DNA from 2 places in the Cytobacillus sp. FSL R7-0696 genome. Region 2 is predicted to be linked to the other one. Evidence: riboswitches for the same ligand, from Rfam matches in the RefSeq annotation. Region 2 holds a riboswitch; the other holds the start of a gene.
The links. A riboswitch is a leader RNA that binds a small molecule or an ion and turns the genes downstream of it on or off. The one in region 2 is predicted to bind FMN.
Positions count from the first base shown of each region.

Region 1: it holds a riboswitch for FMN, as region 2 does, so the genes downstream of both, ribE (riboflavin synthase) here and MKX29_RS17690 (ECF transporter S component) in region 2, are expected to answer to the same signal.

Region 1 covers NZ_JBBOWA010000001.1:3,654,347-3,665,405, forward strand. Annotated here, with positions in the region: gene MKX29_RS18885 (hypothetical protein) at 53-613, shown strand; gene MKX29_RS18890 (hypothetical protein) at 721-918, shown strand; gene MKX29_RS18895 (YxiG family protein) at 1,008-1,472, shown strand; FMN riboswitch at 2,404-2,546, shown strand; gene ribE (riboflavin synthase) at 2,807-3,448, shown strand; partial or broken gene ribB (3,4-dihydroxy-2-butanone-4-phosphate synthase) at 3,459-4,049, shown strand; gene ribH (6,7-dimethyl-8-ribityllumazine synthase) at 4,096-4,563, shown strand; gene dapF (diaminopimelate epimerase) at 4,692-5,681, shown strand; one part of gene MKX29_RS18920 (IS3 family transposase) at 5,776-6,680, opposite strand; one part of gene MKX29_RS18920 (IS3 family transposase) at 6,680-7,334, opposite strand; gene ligD (non-homologous end-joining DNA ligase) at 7,661-8,866, opposite strand; gene MKX29_RS18930 (ATP-dependent DNA ligase) at 8,978-9,883, shown strand; gene MKX29_RS18935 (spore coat protein) at 9,978-10,226, shown strand; gene ku (non-homologous end joining protein Ku) at 10,421-11,059, shown strand, end outside.
Region 2 covers NZ_JBBOWA010000001.1:3,409,202-3,420,260, reverse strand. Annotated here, with positions in the region: gene MKX29_RS17700 (helix-turn-helix domain-containing protein) at 1-62, opposite strand, end outside; gene MKX29_RS17695 (ferredoxin) at 375-623, shown strand; gene MKX29_RS17690 (ECF transporter S component) at 922-1,506, opposite strand; FMN riboswitch at 1,665-1,830, opposite strand; gene serA (phosphoglycerate dehydrogenase) at 2,093-3,667, shown strand; gene MKX29_RS17680 (histidinol-phosphatase) at 3,817-4,629, opposite strand; gene MKX29_RS17675 (peptidoglycan DD-metalloendopeptidase family protein) at 4,834-5,481, opposite strand; gene MKX29_RS17670 (hypothetical protein) at 5,776-7,074, opposite strand; gene sigX (RNA polymerase sigma factor SigX) at 7,049-7,600, opposite strand; gene MKX29_RS17660 (hypothetical protein) at 7,718-7,867, opposite strand; gene MKX29_RS17655 (ATP-binding protein) at 8,028-9,803, opposite strand; gene MKX29_RS17650 (response regulator transcription factor) at 9,800-10,516, opposite strand; gene ccsB (c-type cytochrome biogenesis protein CcsB) at 10,639-11,059, opposite strand, start outside.

The DNA.
Region 1 (11,059 bases), 250 kb from region 2:
AAGAAGTGTGAAAGAAATATATAAGCGGTTAGTAAGAAATGAGTGTATAATTATGGTAATCATTATATTTTGTGAAGAAGCGAGTGGTAGAATGATCCCTGCAAATACTTTCGGTGTTGATATGACGAACGCCGCAACGCCTTATTTTCAAGTAGTGAAAGACAATCGAATTCGGTTCGGTTTAGAGACATTCAGGCAACATCCAGGTTTAGCGAAAAGCTTATTTCATCATCTATTTCCTATAGAGGAAAAGTTAGATATGACGTTTATTTCTGGTTATCAAGATATTGATAGCACAAGGGTAAGGAGAGAAAAGTTAAACTTACGGCGGTTTTTTAAAATAAATAATTGGTCTAATGAAGTAGTTTGGCAAGAAGAAATGAGCAGTTATTTTGTCTTTTTAACAGTAAAGAACGTGAAATCATCTGCGTTTTTTCGCTATACCCTTAAAATGATTGATGGTCACACGTCACTCTATATTTGTTTTGTGCATCGCGATTGTTTATTTTATATTAGTTCTGATGTACTGGATATTGTTGCAAATGCGCATACGATAAGGAGATTAAAAGATCTATTCCCTGAAATGTATGATACTTTCTACGAAGATGAGTAATCTTCTGTAAGACGGATTAGCAAATAGTGTTACCGTCATTAAGAAATTACTGAAAAAACGGTTATATGTAATTCGATGTCCAACCATTAAAGGATAGGAGAAAAATGATGAATATAAACAGGAAAGATTTACTTAATGCTGCATGGATTATTGGAATTTGCTTTATACTGGGATCGTGTACTATTGCTGGTGCGATTGAGAGTCTACTAGATAATAGTTTAGTGAATGATGGTCATTATGAACAACAAAGATTCAATGACAATTTTGAAAGGTATATTGAAATACTCGAAAACAAAGGGGAATAAAAGATCAAAAAGAAGAAGTTTGACTGAAATACCGCCGGTAGATTGTGTGCTTTCCACAGGTAATAGAAAAAAGTAAAAGAGGTGATAAGATGTCTAGCGATCTAAATAGAATAAATACTTTGTTTGCCGAAAAAGCAGAATACTGGGATTTAGATGATTTACAGATTGATTATATAAATGAAACCATAACATTAAAATTACTTAGTTGTCATAAACAACAGATTAAGAGAACTTACATCTTCATAAAGGAAGTGATGTCGTTCTTTGTTTATCAAGAGGCTAATGTAGGAACAATACGCTTAAATGACCGTAATTTTACTGATGCGAATTTATTAACCGAAATTAGTTATCACAAGAATGGTTTTGGTCATATAAAAATTGAAAGCTTAGAATCAGATTTGAAAGAAATCGAGAAATTACATGCTAAAACTAATTTTTATTTTCAAGTAAATAATAAGGACTCTTTTTTTATTGAAGCCAATAGTGTGCAAATCAATGATGAACGGTTTGTAAACCTTCTTGCAGATAGTAGAACACTGAAATATTGTGAATGAAGCAAACTTTATGGAGTGTGATGAATTTACAATAGAAAGAATTGGAGCTATTTTCAGATAAAAATACTGTCAGCAATATTAATAGCGCTATTAGCTTTATGCGTAATGTTAATATTGTTAAAACGGTAAGATGAAAAAGCGTTTCTTTCGTTCTAGTTTTATTTCCTCATCAAATTCCTTATTTTCGTATGTCCATTTAATTTGTAAAGAGTAATTCGCATCCAACGGGGCGCCTTCGATACTGACAAATTCAATAACATCTCCCTGAGGAAAATCACTTAGCTTATCGAATAAAGTGACCGCTTCCTTTCAGGTTTAATCCCTCCTAACCAAATGGCCTCTCCTTTCCACATCCCTTTTAGGGTTAGGAAAATGATAAGGTCTATATTCCGCTATCTAAGTTCCATTCAAAGCTCTTTCCTTTTTTACAACTGGTTGCTTATAAGAATAAATCACCCAAGACACTAAGAATTAAAGGAAAGATGAAAATAATAATTAATTTTCTATTTAGATGGACCTCCTTTTATAGTTGGATTTTGTGATTGTTTGTTATCTGTATGTCTTGATGAATAGTTATTTACAAAAGGGTACCTTCTATTATGTGTAATTTAATGGAATAATGTATTTAACTGTATATTATATTAAGTATAGTTGAATAGACATCTATAAGGTGTAAAGAAAAAAATTAAGGTAGGGTTTTGAAATATAATATTAGATATTTAACTAATATCCTTTTTCTGGCTCGTATGTTAGGGAGATGGTTTATTTTAGTTTTCTTTATGTATAATCTCCTATTTAACATTCTTTCTATTGATTAATTACTTATTTACATTTATCCTATATTTAGATACTTTAATAAGAGCAGGAGAATCTTTATTTATTTAAAAGTAATAGATACTGTTTGTTCTTTATAGTATCAACAATTTAATAGAATATCCTTCGGGGCAGGGTGAAATTCCCAACCGGCGGTGATGAGGGTGACCTCTTAGTCCGTGACCCGGGCTCAGGAATGAGAACGGTGGATTTGGTGCAATTCCAAAGCCGACAGTATAGTCTGGATGGGAGAAGGATGCGTGTGTGTAAAAACGTTCAAAAACAGTTGATTTTGACGTTTATTTGGCCATGATTACTTTTCCCGTATACGTATTCGTATACGGGTTTATTTATTCATGAGTATTTTAAAAAGGGTGGTGATGATATGGGATAACGATAAGTGTGAGTCCAACTCTTTTTGTAATTTTCAACAAACTCTCCCGATACCGCGTATTTGCCCCGAGCGGAAAATTCCAACTTTTACTTAAACGAATAAATCTTATGCAGAGAGGTTGATCATTCTGTTTACAGGTATTATCGAAGAAATCGGTACTGTACAAAGAACGATTCATCGTGGATCTACTATCCAATTAGTGTTCAATGCTACAAAGATTATGGATGATATCCATATCGGTGATAGCATCGCTGTAAACGGTGTTTGTTTAACAGTGACCGAATTCCAACAAAGAAGTTTTACAGCAGATGTGATGCCAGAAACTTTTCATGCAACATCGCTTTCCTCTTTAAAAGTAGGAAGCAATGTGAATTTAGAAAGGGCGATGTTAGCAGGTGGAAGATTTGGCGGCCATTATGTAAGTGGTCATGTGGATGAAACGAGAAAAATTCTAAAAAAACAAAGACAAGAAAATGCGATTTATCTTTCAATTTCACTATCCGAGCAGTATCAGCATTTAATTCTACCTAAAGGATCTGTTGCTATTGATGGCACTTCATTAACAGTGATGGAGGTAGGGGATGGTTATTTTACGATTGCGTTAATTCCTCATACAGCTGAAGAAACGGTGATTAGTGAAAAAAAGCCAAATGATACTGTCAATATCGAATATGATTTATTTGCTAAATATGTATTTGCCTTTTCAGACACATCGAAACGTGAAAGAAATTTAGAACAGTTATTAGAAAATAATGGATTCTTAAGTTAGGAGGAAATATATGAGTCACTCAATTGAAGAAGCGATTGCTGACTTGAAAATGGGAAAAGTGATTATCGTTTGTGATGATGAGAATCGTGAGAATGAGGGCGATTTTATCGCTGTTGCCGAGTATGCTTCAGCTGAAACAATCAATTTTATGGCGACAGTGGGAAGAGGGCTTATTTGCGTGCCGATTGAGCAGTCAATCGCCAAAAAATTAGACTTGCATCCGATGGTAACTAATAATACAGACAGCCATCAAACTGCTTTTACAGTAAGTATTGATTATAAAGAGACAACGACTGGTATAAGCGCATTTGAACGGTTTTTAACCGTAGAAAAAATGTTAGACGACAAAACACAAGCATCAGATTTTAATCGTCCAGGTCATATTTTCCCCCTTATAGCGAAGGATGGTGGCGTCCTTGAGCGTTCAGGCCATACAGAAGCGGCGGTAGATTTAGCGAAATTGGCTGAGGCAAGTCCGGTCGGGATTATATGCGAGATTATGAAAGAAAATGGTGAAATGGCTAGAGTAGCAGAGTTAGAGAAAGTAGCAGAAAAATATGATTTGAAGATGATTACGATTGAACAATTAATATCTTATAAGCAATCACAATTATTATTAAACTAATCTAATTTAGGAGTGAAGTAGAATGAATACAATACTAGAAGGACATTTAATTGGAACGGGAATGAAAGTAGCCGTTGTTGTATCACGGTTCAATGAGTTTATTACAAAAAAATTATTAGATGGTGCATTAGATAGCTTCAAGCGTCACGATGTGGCTGAAGAGGATATTACGGTAGCGTGGGTACCAGGTGCATTTGAAATTCCCTTAGCGGCGAAAAAACTTGCGGAAAGTGGCAAATACGATGCGGTTGTTGCCCTTGGAACAGTCATTAGAGGGGCAACACCACATTTTGATTATGTGAATGCAGAGGTAGCCAAAGGAGTGGCAGCGACTTCATTACAAACGGGCATTCCAGTAATTTTTGGTGTGTTAACAACTGATTCTATTGAACAAGCGGTTGAGAGAGCGGGTACAAAAGCAGGTAACAAAGGCTGGGATGCAGCTGTTAATGCGATTGAAATGAGTAATTTTAATAAACATTTTCGTTAAAAATTAATTTTCTTTGCTCCCTCTTTCTTTTTCTCGTTATAATAATATTACGTTTATATTCACATGAACAATGGTAAAAACATGTATAGAAGATAAATGAAGAGCCTAAAAGAGAAAGAGGGTTTATGATGAAATTAGAATTAATTAAATGTCACGGTTCGGGAAATGACTTTTTTATTATTGATGAAATGGAGCAGTCCTTTGGCTGGAGTGATGAAGAACGAGCGAATTTAACGATTAGTCTTTGTAATCGTGGCAGTGAGCTCGGTGCGGATGGGATTTTATTTATATTAGCCAGTGAAGTTGCTGATGCAAAAATGCGCGTATTTAATGCAGATGGTTCAGAAGCTTCCATGTGTGGTAACGGTCTTCGTTGTGTCGCGAGGTATGTTTGTGAGAAATTGAAAATCAATGAGGCGACAATTGATACGATGAAAGTAACCCTTCATGTTAGTAAAGAAAGCGATATTTATAAAGATATCCCTACTTACAAGGTAGAAATTTCACCAGTATCATTTGATGTTGCTACTTTACCACTTCACATCAATCAGCACCAATTAGTCAATGAAAAGATGGAAGACCTTTCAGAAGATATCGCTTTTACTGCTCTTTCTGTACCTAATCCCCATCTTGTTGCTATTGTCGAAAAAGAACAGATGCAATCAGATATTCAAGAAGAAATAAGTTTGTATGTCAACGGAGAAAATGATTACTTTCCTGATGGTGTAAATGTGAGTTTCGTCAAACCACTTCCAGAAGGTGGGGTTTTTGTTCGTACGTATGAAAGAGGTGTGGGCTTTACGAATGCATGTGGGACAGCGATGTCGGCTTCAAGTTTAGTCACATGTCTGCAAAGGATCAATACCTATGAGCAGCCGATTGAAGTTTATAACAACGGTGGTAAGGTCCGTTGCGTTGTTCATAAGCAAAATGATACCTTTACAATCGACCTTATTGGTAATGCCAGCTATGTCTATCAATGTACAATTGAAGTAGATATAAATCACCCAGGGACATTTACCGTCGATAATAGCGAAGAATATATTGAAGAAATGATGCAATATGCGAAGTTGCAACAAGAGGCTTCTGCCTTTTTAACTAAGCAATTAAATGCTTAAGAAAGAAAATGGGTTTTGGACCGAAACGACACTTATGAGTAAATAGTGTGAACAGCCCCCTGTCAAGTAGACAGTGGAAATAATAAAAAGTTACCTAAGCGGCTATAGCTCTATATTCCATAGGGCTATAGCCGTTTAGTCGTTTTTGGTATCGATTATGATTATAGAAGTGAATATACTCCGTTATGGCATTGGAAAGTTCCTCATAGGTCATAAATTTATGTAAATAATATTTCTCACATTTCAGTGTTCCCCAAAAGGATTCCATAGGTCCATTATCGATACATCGCCCAACGCGAGACATACTATGAGTCATTTTTAACTTTTTTATCCTACTTTTAAATCCATAGGAGGTGTATTGATAACCACGGTCGCTATGAATGAGAGGCTCCTTTCCCTTTAAATGCTTTGTCGCCAGGTCAAGTGTATCGAACACCAGTTCATTGTTATTAGAATGCCCGAGAACATAACTAATAATAGAACCATCATAGAGATCACGAATGGCACTTAAATAAGCTTTTTGGGAGGAACCATATTTAAATTCTGTGACATCCGTGACCCATTTTTCATTCGGCTTATTAGCTGTAAACTCACGATTTAATATATTTTCCGTGACATATTGGGGGATAGAACGTTTATATCGTTTTTTCTTCACTCGAATCACCGAGCGTAATTGAGCCACTTTCATTAATCGATAGATTCTCTTATGATTCAGTGGCTTATTAAATTTTCTATTCAAATGAAGAGTCATTTGGCGATAGCCGAAAATCCCCTTCATTTGTATATGGAGGATTTTCATCTCTTTCATAATAGCTTCATTCAGAATCTCTTGGGAAGTCGGTTGACGTCTTAGCCATTTATAATAAGCGCTCCGAGTGACGCCCGCGATATCACACAGAAGAACTATGCTTAGATTCTCTTTCTTATGTAGTTCCTGTATGGCGACATACTTATCTTTAAATCGAATCCTGCTTATTTCCGCCTCCTTTCGAGTTCCTCCAACTTTTTTAAGAATAAGTTCTCTGCACGTAATCGTTCATTTTCTTGTGCTAGCTTTTTCATTTCGAGTTTCATTTTTTCTTCTGGTGTTAACTCAATTTCTGTTTTATTCCTCCCTCGTTTGTCTTGAAGACCTTCCTCTCCACTTTCTTCATATTTTTTAACCCATGTATAGACTTGTTGGTAAGACACTTGAAAAGTGTCAGCTGTCTTCTGATAATCTTTTCCGTTCCCCAAGCAATCAAGTACAACTTGAATTCGTTCCTTCCAAGTTGTTTTTCTTCCTTTAGTCATAGAGCTCGTCCTTTCTTTTGACGTATCCTTTATTTCACTATGACTATTATACTTCTTCAACCATAACCTGAGGACAGACTCATCTGATATTTTATATCTTTTGGCAATTTCCTCTAAAGAATAGTGGCCGGATAGGTAGTCCTTCATGGCTAATATTTTTAAATTCTTCGGGTACGTTTTCCAGGATGTCGATTCTTTAAGACCTTCAAATCCATACATATCAAATTTATACTTCCAAATTCGAATGGCACTTCTACTAACCTTATACTTTTTTATTATCTCCGCTACAGATAAAATACCATCTTTTAATGTATTTATTACTTCTATCCTAACTTCGAGTGGATGAGCTCTTTTAGACATAAATATACTCCCCTTTTAGTAGCCAGATTTTATTTTTTTATCTGTCTACCTAGAGGGGAGCATATCAGTGTTGGTTCGGTTTTTTGTTTTTTTTATCTGAATAACGCGTAGAAATTGCATTAGCAGGTCGTTTCATAGTGTTTTCGCTCCTTGATGTCGTGCAAACTGAATGAGCAAAACGTTCAAATCAGTTTACTTTTTGAGTGATATGCAAACGGAGAAGACAGTCGTTTAAATGCGTTTTGGCTTTGTATAACGTGCATATCACATCTGCTTAGCCTTTCACTTCCTAAAACACAAAAAATCGCATATGCCTGTGTATAGTCTTATCCTTTTAATGAATCTATAATTTTTGCAATCGTGTCATTTTTTGTTTCGAAAAAGGTTGCCATTGGACAGCAATCAGTTAAACGATACTTGCGAATGTTGTCTAGTGAAAAATTCTCCCGCTGCAGTTGTTTATTTACTTCATCCCAATAGAGAGGGGCTGCTACTATCGCACCTTCTCTGCCTCTAGGAGAGTAAGGAGCAATCATCGTTTTTCCTTCTGCATGCTGTATATAATCGATATATAACTTTTTCCCGCGATTCTTTTTCATTCTTTCTGTCGTAAATAAATCTGGGTTTTTCTCAACTAAATAGGATGCTATGAACGAAGTAAACAGTCGGGTATCTTCATAAGAAAAATGATGATGCATAATTGGGATATGTACTTGTATACCCTTACCTCCAGTTAATTTTGGGAAGCCGATAATATTTAATTCTTCGAAAATCTTACTTAGTTTCTGTGCAGCATCAACAGCTAGTAGAAAGTGTGTTTCATCTGGTGGGTCAAGGTCGAACACAATATCTACCGGATGGTCGCTGCCAATTGTTTCAAAAGGGGTATGATACTCTAGTGCTAATTGATTACCTAGCCAAACAAGGGTAGATAAATCATTACAAAGGATATAGTCGATTTCGTCTTTTGTAAAAGAATTCACAAATGACGGTGCATAATCAGGTTTATTCTTCTGATAGAAAAATTCTTTCCCGATATAGCCATGTGGATAGCGAATGGTTGTTAACAATCTATTCTTCACAAACGGTAACAACCGTGGAGCGACGGAAACAAGATAAGCAATGAGCTGCTCTTTATTGATCTTTGGGTTGTCCCATAACGGTTTTTCTGGGTGGGTCACTTCTATAGAAGAATCGATATTTGCATTTTCTATCAATAATCTCTCCCAAGTACATGTTTCCCATTGCTCATTCGGTAAGAATTGCATAAATTGAGGGAGGATCAAGGTATCCTCAATTATGTCGCGAAAGCAAAGTTGAATACAAATGCTTGGGGAGATGCTGTATTTTACTTGATTTACTTTTTTTCCATTCTTTTGAATCAAGCTGACTAAAATAGCCAATTCTTGTTCATTTAGACCTTCGGAAAATTCGCCCATTGCCTTTACTTTATTTTGATATACGATACTATATTCAAACTGATTAGTTGTAATATTCCAGCCAGTAATAAAGAAACGACCTTTTTTCCTCATATGACCTTCAACCATCCTTTTTCTACATTTTGGTTTACATTCATAAAACCTATTACACATGGTCATAGTATGGTTAGATTAAAAAAAGACATACAAGTGAGGATCGATCCAATGAAGCCAATTATTCCTTTTGAACCAAAAATGACAAATGAAATTCCAAATGGCGATCAATGGATAGCGCAAGTAAAGTGGGATGGTACAAGGATATTGACTTATTATGAAAAAGAGAATTTAAGGATGTTTAATCGAAAAGGAAATGAGCGCACCATCCAATATCCGGAATTACATCAATTACCCTCATTAATTAAGGGGAATTCCTTCATTTTAGATGGAGAGGTAATCGCTTTTCAAGACGGTGTTCCCTCTTTTTATGATGTGATGAGAAGAGATCGGAGGAAGAATACGGTAACAATCAATCATTTACAGACAGAAATTCCTATTACTTATATGATATTTGACCTCTTATATTTTAACGGTAAATGGCTGATTGAAACCCCGTTATATAGACGCCAGGAGATGTTAATGGAAATCATCCAGCCAACAAATGAGATTCAAATCGTCCAAAGTTTTAGAGACTGTCAATCATTATATGATGCTGTCATAGAGCAAGGATTAGAAGGCATTGTTTGTAAGGATTTATATAGTGCTTATCTATTAGGAGGAAAAGATGAACGCTGGTTAAAAAAGAAAAAAGAACAGGACCTTATTGCTGTTGTTGGAGGGGTAACTTATAATGGAGCACTTATTCGTTCAATTGATTTAGGTATATATAATGAAAAGGGTGAGCTGGTTTATATCGGTAGTGCAGGCTCGAGCAAGCTTACTTTAAAGGATTGGCGTGAAGTGACTGAAGTGACTAACCAAATTCTTCAGGGAGAAAGTCCGTTTCATAATTATAGCGGATTATTGAAAAATCATGAGTGGCTATCTCCGATTTTAAAAGTGAAGGTTACATTCTTAGAATGGACAAAAGATCATACAATGAGGCAACCAGTTATTCAGTCTTTTGTTTTTTAAATCGTTTTCGGATAGGTTTTTGCCTACAGCAAATTTAGGTGTTTTACATAGTTTATAAGGAGTATATAAAGAGAACGACAGAGGAGGTTATAGGGTGAATCAACACTTTTACCCGGCATATACACAGACTCACTTATATAGAAGGCCTTATGGTGGTCGTCCTGGTTTTGGGGGAGGTCCCGGTTTTGGCGGTCCCGGCTTTGGGAGACCTGGTTTTGGTGGTCCATTTTTAGGTGGTGTAGCGGCAGGTTTATTAGGTGGCGCATTATTAGCACCTCTGGTGTACCCGCCTTATCCACCATATCCTGTATATCCACCATACCCACCTTATCCGGTTTATTAAAAAAATGGCTCAGATTTCACAAACACCACAGATTTAGCTGTGGTGTTTATTGTTTTTAATGCTTGTTTTTTTGTAAAGACAGTGTTAGATGAAGAGATATAAAAGAGATGTAGCTAATCTTACCAACATTGTACGTGTATATGAATAATCCTCAGAGAAAAAATACAATTAATAAGAATGGAGGAGGTTTTCTGATGCACACAATGTGGAAAGGAAGCATTAGTTTCGGTTTAGTCAATATCCCGATCAAATTGCATGCGGCAACTGAAGATAAAGATATTAAATTGCGTAATTTGCATAGTAAGTGTCATTCGCCTATTAAGTATGAGAAAGTTTGTCCTGTATGTGATGAACCTGTTGAACAAAGTGATATAGTGAAAGCATATGAGTACACGAAAGGGAAATTTATCGTACTTGATGAAGAGGAATTACAAGCGTTAAAAAAAGAAAATGAAGATAAAGCAGTGGAGATTTTAGATTTTGTCAAAATCAATGAAGTAGATCCGATATATTTTTCTCGATCTTATTATATATCTCCAGGAGATAGTGGATCGAAAGCTTATGCCTTGTTAAGGGAAGCTTTGAAGGAGTCTGAAAAAGTAGGGATAGCGAAAATCATCATTCGCGCAAAAGAACAGCTAGCCCTTCTAAGAGTTTTTCACAATACTTTAGTAATGGAAACCATCCATTTTCCTGATGAGGTGAGAAATTTTGCAGATGTGCCTAATATTCCTGCAGAAGAAAAAATAGCCAAAAAAGAATTAGACACCGCATTGTTATTGATAGACCAACTAACGACAACATTTGAACCTGAGAAATATACAGATGAATAT
Region 2 (11,059 bases):
GCAGTTCTCTGATTCTCAATTGATTTTAGACAAAATAAGACCAATTTCTGAATAACGCTCACATTTCTCTCCCCTTTATTCATTGACTAATTAGTTTTTAGAATAGCATTTCCGTGGTGAATTTGCAGACTTTTTCGACATTATTTTAATTTTTTTTGTTGAATTTTATTGTATCATGAAACCGTTATATACGTGATAATATCAGTCAATTTTTCATCATGAACCAGATGAAAAGTCCCACCATAGACTATTCTAGATGGTAGATTTTTATTGAAATGTTTACAAGACAGATTTACAATAGAACATGTGGTAAGTGTTTCGGCAGATATTTTCGTGCTTTAACATGAAAAAGATTTTAAATAGGAGGTTATTCCATGGCGAAGTATACAATTGTTGACAAAGAAACATGTATTGCTTGTGGCGCATGTGGTGCGGCAGCTCCAGACATTTATGATTACGATGATGAGGGCATCGCATTTGTAACACTAGATGATAATGAAGGAATTGTTGAAATTCCTGATGTTCTTATAGAAGATATGATGGATGCATTTGAAGGCTGTCCAACTGACTCAATAAAAGTCGCAGACGATGCCTTTGATGGTGATCCGTTAAAATACGAATAGAACAAAAAGAAATCTAATGGTAAAAGAGAAAACGAGTAAATCCTAATTTAGGGATTTACTCGTTTTTTCTATGAGCTACAGGAATCACATACTCGTATACTCATTCGAATAAAGGTCGTTTCCCAATCAATTATCCAGTTGGAACTTAAATAGTAGTTATCGAAGAATGCAAATGAGTTCATTGGTGCTTTTACGAATGATGAAAAATGTTGGATAAAAGTGACAATTCTACTTAAGCGGCATAAAATTAATATTAAAAGGCATCTAACTTTTCAAAGTTAGATGCCTCCTTTATAAATTAAGCAATCGTATTTAGTGATCTTTGTTTATTAATCCAATTACTCATCTTAGCAAACACAAGCATAAATACCGATGCCATTAAAATTCCTTTAATAAAGTTAAAAGGTAGAATAAACATGACTGCAGTTGAACGCATTTCTGGTCCTGACATAGCGGGCATATTTAAAAACATTGTATAGGCAGGTAAAAAGACGAAATAATTAAGCAAACTCATGGATACAGCCATTACACTTGTGCCAACGATTAATCCTATTGTCATACCTTTTTTGGATTTCATCTTTGTATAAACATAATAGGTTGGCAAAATAAATAATAAACCTGCTACAAAGTTAGCAATATGACCAACAGGTACGCCAGTAGCACTTCCCGTCATAAAATAATCCAACACATTTTTAAACAATTCGACCAGTATTCCCGCAATCGGACCAAATATTAACGCAGCCACTAAAGCAGGAATATCACTAAAGTCAATCATCAAAAAGTTCGGAAACGGTGGTAATGGAAAGTTTAACAACATAAGAATATACGCGATACTACTCAACATACCGATTGCAACAAAAGCTTTGACATTTAACTTCTTCAATTTTCCTCTCTCCTTTTAGGCTATCTCTCCTATAGAAGAAAGGTTCAGCAAATAAGCGTCTTTGCATAACAAAACCCTCAAGTAAACTTGAGGGAGAATTGAACAAAGACATTCTTAATAAACGTTCTTGTAGTGTATACTTTGAACGTTAGCAGAACCTCCATCTTCTCCCATCCAGACTTTACTGTCGGCTTTGGATTCTCACCAAATCCTGCCCAATACAAACGCTTCGTGCTAATTGCACTCCACTTTTAGGCTCGCGGGCTTAAAGTATAAATACTTATCACCGCCGGTCGGGAATTTCACCCTGCCCCGAAGATAGACCATATTTATTTGACAACTTCATTATACTGAAAAATAATTCATTTGTGAAGCCTAAAATAGTAAATATCTCGAATTAAAAACATTCCTTTCATTATGCACATTTGTCTTCAGGAGATAAAATTTTCTTTGCACGAAGATCGTTTTATTTTACTACATTAAAGCGTTTCCATTTTAAACACAAACAATAAATCCAATTGACAGAATAATATTCGTCTTGTAAAATAATCAGATAATTAAGTAACCAACTTAGGAGGGTTCATACATGTATCAAATATTAGTGGCTGATGCCATTAGTGAAGAAGGCTTATACCCTTTACTTAACGACACAAATGCTGAAATTATTCAAAAGAAAACCGACGATCCCGAGGTTGATTTATCAACTATTGAGGCTTTGTTAGTACGAAGTGCCACGAAAGTAACGGATGAATTAATGGCGGAGATGCCAAAGTTAAAAATTATTGCAAGAGCAGGTGTGGGTGTCGATAATATTGATGTTCCAGCAGCAACTAAAAGAGGCATTATCGTTATAAATGCACCAGACGGAAACACAATTTCTACGGCAGAGCATACTTTTGCTATGATGGCCTCCCTTATGAGAAATATTCCTCAAGCATATAGCTCAGTTAAGAATTTGGAATGGAAAAGAAATCAGTATGTAGGTACTGAACTATTCGGTAAAAGTCTTGGTATTGTTGGTATGGGAAGAATCGGGAGTGAAATCGCCAAGCGAGCAAAAGTATTTGGCATGAGTGTGTTAGTATTCGATCCCTTTTTAACCAAAGAACGTGCAGCAAAACTCGGTGTAGAATCTAGTTCATTAGATGAAATACTGCAAAGATCTGATATTATTACGGTTCATACTCCACTTACACCCGAAACAAGAGGGATTATCAATGAAGAGTCATTGAAAAAAACAAAAAAAGGCGTTCGCTTACTCAACTGCGCCCGTGGTGGTATCATTGATGAGCAAGATTTAGCTAAATATGTGGCTAATGGACATGTCGGAGGAGTTGCATTAGACGTATTCGAAACTGAACCACCTGGTGAACACCCACTTTTAAAATATGATAATGTCATTGTAACTCCACATTTAGGTGCGTCAACAAAAGAAGCACAATTAAATGTAGCAACACAAGTCGCCAAAGAAGTTCGGACTTACTTTGAAGGAAATCCAGTATCTAATTCAATTAACTTACCAGCTATCTCCAAAGACATTTATGAAAAAATACAACCTTTTTACCAAATCTCTAAACAAATCGGAAATATTTTAACTCAATGTGTTAAAGAAGGGGTACATGAACTCTCTATTACTTACTCTGGTTCAGTGACAGATTTAGAAACTGCATACTTAACAAAAGCAATGCTGTCCGGTTTCTTCAAAGGTAGAATTGACGTTAACGTGAATGAGGTTAATGCATTACTCACTGCAAAAGAGCGTGGTATCACTGTTGGAGAAAAGATTTCCACCGATGCATTTGGCTATGACAACTGCATTTCGGTCACAGCAAAAGGAGAAGAAAATGCATTTACAGTTAGAGGAACCTTTATTGATCATTATGGGCCAAGAATTGTCTATTTAAACGGGTTTAATATTGACTTCTTACCAGAGGGTAACCTTCTTTATATTCAACATATGGACAGACCTGGTGTTATTGGCCACGTAGGTCAAGTCCTCGGCGATCACCATATTAATATTGCCACAATGCAAGTAGGGCGTAAACAAGCAGGTGGAGAAGCGATTATGGTTCTAGCTTTTGACAAACCACTAAGTGACAAAGAGCTTTCCTTATTGAACAACTTAGATGAGATTGTTTCTATTAATCCTATTATTTTATAATTCTTTTTTGTAGAGAGTGGCCCTCAGTCGACCACTCTTTTTTATATTTTGGATAAAAGTAAAAGTCATTCACAACACAAACAGTTTCCAATTAGAACCTGTTCATTTTATGAATGACTTTTTAAATTGAACACTAGTCATCATTATTCCTAGCCTAAAGGATATTCTTTACGTTCACCTTTTGAAAAAGTCATGATGGATGAATATCCAATTTCCTTTGCTAATGCAAGCGATTGATCAAAGTCTGCACCAACATGCTCGGGAAAATGAGCATCAGATGATAAAACGATTGGTATATTCTTCTCAAAACATTTTCGTAATAATCTTGGATCTGGATAAAGCTCACCCACAGGTTTTCTTAAACCTGCACTACTAATTTCCACGCATGTTTTTGATTGTGCTAAAGCATCAGTTGCTCTTTCGTATTGTTCTAATAGAAACTCTTCATCTTGTGGAACATACTTAAAAATCTTCACTAAGTCAATATGGCCGACAATATCAAATAGATTAGATTGAGCCAAAGTAACTATCTGATCATAATATTTACGATATACATCATAAAGATCGCGTCGTTCCCATTCGTTTTTGTATTCAGCTAAATCTATGCCAAAGTCACCTACCCAATGGACAGAGCCAATCACATAATCAAAATCATATGATTGAATGAATTTTTCCATTTCCTTATGCTTTCCAGGTGTATAATCCATTTCAATGGACATCTTTACATCTATTTCTTTATTCCATGCTTGGTGAAATAATGAAACATAATTCTTCATATCATAATATCGTCTTTCATTCACCCATTTATTTTGCAGAATATCTGCTGTTTGGTAAAAGTGATAAGCATGTTCAGAAATACCAAATGAACCAATATTTTTATTATTAGCCTCGTTTGTAAATTGTTCTAAATAGTCTAATGTAAGTGTACCGTTCTCTAAATGATTATGATAATCCGTTAACATTTTGCCTGCCTCCTCAATTGTATGTAACAATTATACGCCTTAAAAGAGGCATGGACAATGAGATTTAACTATTTTTTTAGAATAATCAATACTTAAATGGCGTCAAACTATTTTGATCGAAAAATAGATACGATTTTAAAAAAAATACAACCTTTTATTTATTTTCATATTAAATGTACGTGCTTTGTATGTATTCCTTTCCATTTAGGGAACCTGTAATATTTGATTAGGATATATGTTTTCTGTCCGCAATCCATTCTTATTTACCAATTCTGCTACCGTCACATTATACCTTTCACTAATCGACCATAATGTATCTCCTGTTTTCACTTCATACGTATCCATATGAGGTCCGTTCATTTTTCCTGAAACAAGCATCGTATCCTCATCGTGATTAAATACTAAAAAAGGATCAAGCGCATTCTCCTTAGAAAAGGTCCACTCGTTTGCGTGAACTTCAAAATGCAAATGTACACCTGAGGAATCACCGGTATTGCCCATTTCTCCTATTGTATCGCCTGCTGAAATCACTTCACCTTCCAATACTAAACGCTTTTTCAAATGAGCATAAATGGTTTCTGTATCGTTATTATGCTGTATAAACACAACATTACCATAGGTATCAGAGTAATATGATCTTGTAACTACTCCACTATCCACTGAGTGAACAGGTGTACCTATCTCAGCAGCAATATCAATCCCTTTATGATGTCCTCCTCTAGTTCCATATGTATCTGTGATGACCCCTTCTACTGGCCATACCCAATTTTTTGTTTTTTCTGGCCAAGAGTCTGCTAAAGCATTTTTTTCACTACTGAATATAAAAAAAAGAAAACATATACTTCCGAACATGAACAAACGGCCTACTTTATACTTCAAAACTTTGCCTCCTAATGCGTTCTATTATATAGACAAATTAATTACTTCTATGATTACGACAAATCCTGCCAAAAAACACATCCATTACTATGTACGAGTTTTTAAAAAATATGTATATAAAAATTAATTTTTCTTTTTTTAATGGCACCTTATTTTTAAATTATAGTTATGAGTATTTTACTTTTTTCAATATTACCTTTGTCAAAAGCGCAAAAAGTTGGTAATATTAGACTTTTACAGTCATAATTACCAACTCTTGATTCTTTCTTATGGTAAATCCCTTTTATTAGGTGCTACTGGCACTTGAATTTCTTTTTCTAAATCAAATCGACCAATTTGATCAATTTCGGTATTTTCCAACTTAACCTCATTATATTCAAATTCCTTGGCCGTTAATAGAATCGCTTCAATCGTATATAAAGTTTCCTCATCATTCTTTATATCGGCATCATCTTCAAAAGTAATTAATAATTGTTCATCGGAAACGACTTCCGTTTCAAAGTCTATGTCATTAGGTATAGAAGCTTTCAGGTTATAAGTTTCAATCCCTTTTTTCATTGCTGCAAAAGCATCTGTCACCGAGTTTATTTTTTCTCTAAACGGAACAAGGAAAGGCGTTGTCCATTCTTCGTTAGGATAGTAAAAATAGTAAGCAGATTTATTAGACGTATCAACTTGATCTATTTTTTCTGTAAAGCCTTCATTTCCCATCTCTACCCCTTGTTCACCATCTGTTAATAAATCGATTTTCTCTATATTAAAATCAGCCATCATATCCGTTAATATTTCTTTAATAGCTTCTGATTGACTGCTTGATGAAATATTTGTTGCAGCAGGAAAATCTACTGCTAGCACTTGATTTGATGTATCATAATGAAAGTCCGCATTAAATGGGTTTAGCTCCCCTAACCCCCATTCAGCTTCTTTTAAATCTGACATATGATTTATGAATAATTCCATTTTAGAAAGATCTGCTTCTTTATTTACCATCACACTAATCGGAATAAAATTTTGAACATTATGATCCGGTATAGAATATGTTAAAACTTCCTCTTGATCTTTAATATCTTCCGCATAGACTGCAGTTGGTTCAATTTGCTGTGTCACTGGTTGCTCATTATTATCATTGGCAGTGGTATCTTCTGACTGGTCATTTTGAGCATAAATATCCCCCGTCTGATCTATATCTTCTTGCGGATCTACCTCTTCATCCTTTACTATATCTTCTGTATTTCCTTGCGTATGATTACTCTCATCATTTGTTATCTCATCGTTTTCTTCCTTTTGTTGAGTCGCATTCGATGCCAATTGATTCTCTTGCTCGCTATCATCTATATTACTTCCGGCTGAATCTTGAAAATTAATCATGGTCGGAACGAGAATACATAACAGTAAAACAGCAACTGCAGAGGCTACAGATGGGGTTAACCACCTTTTTCTTTTCTTCTGCTCTTTATATATCATCATTTGTTGATACATATCTTGCTTACTTATGTGGTTGGTGATTTTAGGAAGTTGTTTCAATAGTTCTTCGATGTGATCATCTTTCCAATCTTGTTTTTTCACTATTTAACCCCTCCTTTTCCCACATGTCAGACATGTTTTTCTTCAGAGCCTTTAATGCTCTGTGTTGCGTAGTTTTCACTTTACTTTCCGTCCAGCCTAGAGTTGCTGCCGTCTCAGCAATGGATAATTCTTGAATATATCTCATTATAATAACCGTTCGCTGGTCTACTGAACACTTTTCCATGCACCGATAAATCATTTGGATTTCCTGACTCTGCATAACTACTTCCTCTGGCATAGGGTGCTCATCTTTAATCTGTTGCTTTGACCAATCAAATTTTTCAATTATTTTTTGTTTCCAGCCTTTTTGTTTTCTAAATGAATCAATGGCCACATTCCTTGCAATTGAGAATAACCATGTTTTTTCACTACTCTTGCCTTCGAATTTATCATATGACTTCAAAACTCTTATATATACTTCTTGCATAAGATCTTCTGCCAGCTCTCGATCTCTCACCATATAAAATAAGAATTGAAATACATCCTGATGGTATTTTGTATATAATTCATCGAAAACGGAGTCCAATAACTTCCCCTCCCCGTTCATAAATAATAGTCGTTATTAGAATTAAAAAAGTTACACTCTAACTATAGTATTAATGAAATTAAAATGGAAGGGTTTCTTGAGGAAATCTCTTCTTGCTTATTTCGCTTCTGTTTGCCTTTTAGAATCAAGCTGTTTTCTGACATGAATGGTTTGCCATATACAATCTATTTTCTGAATCATCACATATCTAGCTCTTTTATCCTTGTTAGAGAAAGGATTCAAACGATGGCTTTTTGTTAACCCCATGTGGTATTGACATCATACGTATAAAGGAAAACAAAAAACCGAACACGCACTCTCATTTAGGAGTTTCATGTCCGGTTTTTTTGAATTGCAGTTACTTTTTTTCTTTTTATGATTGGAATGTTCCTTATGAATCAAGAGAATTCGTCAAGAACAGCGCTGATCATTCATGACTTTTCGGAAGAAAGATGGAAAATGTCGTACCATGTCCAATTTTACTCTGAACAGTGATTTGCCCCTTATGGGTATCGACAATATTTTTGGCGATTGCGAGGCCAAGTCCTGTTCCAGATCTTCCTCTTGTTCTTGCTTTATCTGCTTTATAAAACCTTTCAAATACAAATGGTAAATCTTCTTCTGGGATTCCAGATCCAGAGTCAACAACCTCTATCATTAGTCCTTTTTCGTTACTACGCTGAACGACAGTGACTTGTCCACTTTCTGGAGTATGTCTAATAGCATTATCTATCAGATTGGTCAACACTTGCTCCATACGATCAGGATCAAAGCTTGCCCAAACCCCTTTATCTTCCAATGACTCAGCCAATATAATTTTCTTTTCAGCCGCCAGTCTTTGAAACTTTCTGGTGACTTTTAGAATAAATGATTTTACTTCTACAGCTTCACGAATAAGCTGAATATGCCCAGCTTCCATTCTTGCGATATCTAGTAGTTCATTCACAAGTCTACTCATTCTTAACGATTCATCATAAATAACCTTAGCCATTTCTTTCTTTTCATCCTCAGTACCAGCGATGTCATCGACAATTGCTTCACTATATCCTTGCATTAAAGCAATTGGTGTCCGTAATTCATGAGAAACGTTGGCGATAAAATCTTTGCGTAATTTATCAAGTTGCCGTTCCTCTGTCATATCACGGATAACTGCAACTGCACCCCGAATAAAGGTTTCATTATATAAAGGGCTAATAACCATTACCCAAGTTCGCCCTTGAATATTTACTTCACCTATACTCTCACTTTCTGTATTTACAGCTGTTTGGAACAATTCCATTACATAAGCAGGTACACTATCAACGAGACCATCTTCACGTTCATAGGACCAATGACGCAGAAAACGATCCGCTGGTGGATTTGTTATCACAATTTCACCATCTTTACTAAAGGTGAATACACCATCTGCCATACTGCTTAAAATACTAGATAATTGTTCTTTCTCTTGACTTAAAGCATCAATATTATATTTCAACTGCCGGCCCATCCGATTAAAGGTAATCGCTAGATCACCTATTTCATCTTTAGAAAGATAAGGTACTTTTGTATCAAAATTCCCTCGTGATGCTGCTGTGACGGCTTCTTTCATTTTCCTAAGTGGTGCAGTAATCCTCGTTGACAAGAAGAAGGCAAAAATAGTTGTTAAAATAATCGCTACCCCAGCGGCTAATAAAGTAAACTTAGTCGTTGACTCTGTTGTTTCTTGCATAACCTCCAAAGATTGATATATAAATACTGCACCATCATTTTCATTTGATGGCGGAAGTGGGACCCCACTAATCAGTATATCAGGATTATCTATATTTCCTTCTCCACCATCCGTTAAATAAGAAGAAACCTTAGTAACTGATTCATTTTTTGTAAAAACAGCTTTTAAATCTGGATCACCATGTAAATAGGATAGTGGCAACTCAAATGTTTGATTTTCATTGGGAGAATAGTACACTTGATCATCAGCAATAATAATTACTTTTGTCACTTCATCTACTAATTCCCAAGCAATTTCCAGTCCTATTTCACGATCATGTTTTTCCAAGATCAATGCTATTTTATTGGCAGTTGCCTTCAATCCCTTTTCTGTTTGATCAATATGATAATTCTCAAAGAATTGCAGCAACATAACCGTTAAAATAAATAAGACAAAGGAGACCAGTATAAGAAAAGTTGCCCATAGTTTCCCTACAACACTATGCCATAACCTCATTCATTTACAACCTCAAACTTATAACCCACTCCCCAAACAGTAACAATCATTCTAGCAGCTTGCTCGGATACTTTGTTTAATTTTTCTCGCAACCTTTTTACATGTGTGTCTACTGTACGCAAGTCACCAAAGAATTCATAATGCCATACTTCTTTTAATAACTGTTCACGATCAAATACTTTATCTGGTGCTTTAGCCAAAAAGTAAAGCAACTCATATTCTTTAGGAGTCAAGCTTACTTCTTTACCATCCGCTAATACACGGTGGGCATCATTGTCTATTGTTAAATAAGGAAAGACAATGATATCTTTAGCAGTCGTTTCTGGTGGGACATAAGAAGATTTAGATGACCTTCTTAGTAATGCCTTCACTCTTAAAACTACTTCTCTAGGACTAAAAGGCTTGACGATATAATCATCTGTACCTACTTCAAATCCTTGAACGCGGTTTACTTCCTCTCCTTTTGCCGTAAGCATAATGATTGGTGTTGTTTTCTTTTCTCTTATTTCTTTACAAACTTCTATCCCATCTTTACTTGGCATCATTAGATCTAAAAGAATGACATCATATTCATTTGTTAGGGCTTTATCTAGTGCCTCGTCACCATCTTCTGCTTCTTCAATAACATAGTCTTCTCTCTCTAAATACATTTTTAATAATCGGCGAATTCTCTCTTCATCATCAACAACTAAAACTTTTACTTCATTATCCATTTATAGCACTCCTTTAGAATGAAGATTATTTTCATAGAAAAAAGCCTTCACTCCACTACATGTGAAGTGAAGGCATAAAATCTAGCACTACCTTAATGCTCAATTCTATTTTAGCAAAATTTTCACGATCCTGCATAGGAATGCAACCCGGCAATAACTAAGTTGACAACAATTAAGTTAAACATGATAATAATAAACCCAATTACACCGAGCCAAGCAGATTTTTTACCATGCCAACCTTTGGATAATCTGAGGTGGAGGTATGCTGCATAGAATAACCAAGTAATTAATGCCCACACTTCTTTAGGGTCCCAGCCCCAAAATCGCGACCAAGCGATCTGTGCCCATATCATGGCAAAAATTAACGCTCCTAATGTAAACACCGGAAAACCAATTAGGACAGACCGGTAACCTACTTCATCGACTAAATCTAAATTTACTCTCTTCGTTAGTGGTTGCAACGCTAGTGTCATTCGTTTTCTAACAAATAACCTAAATAGCAAATAGATAATTGCTCCTGTAAACAATGACCATAAAACAGTA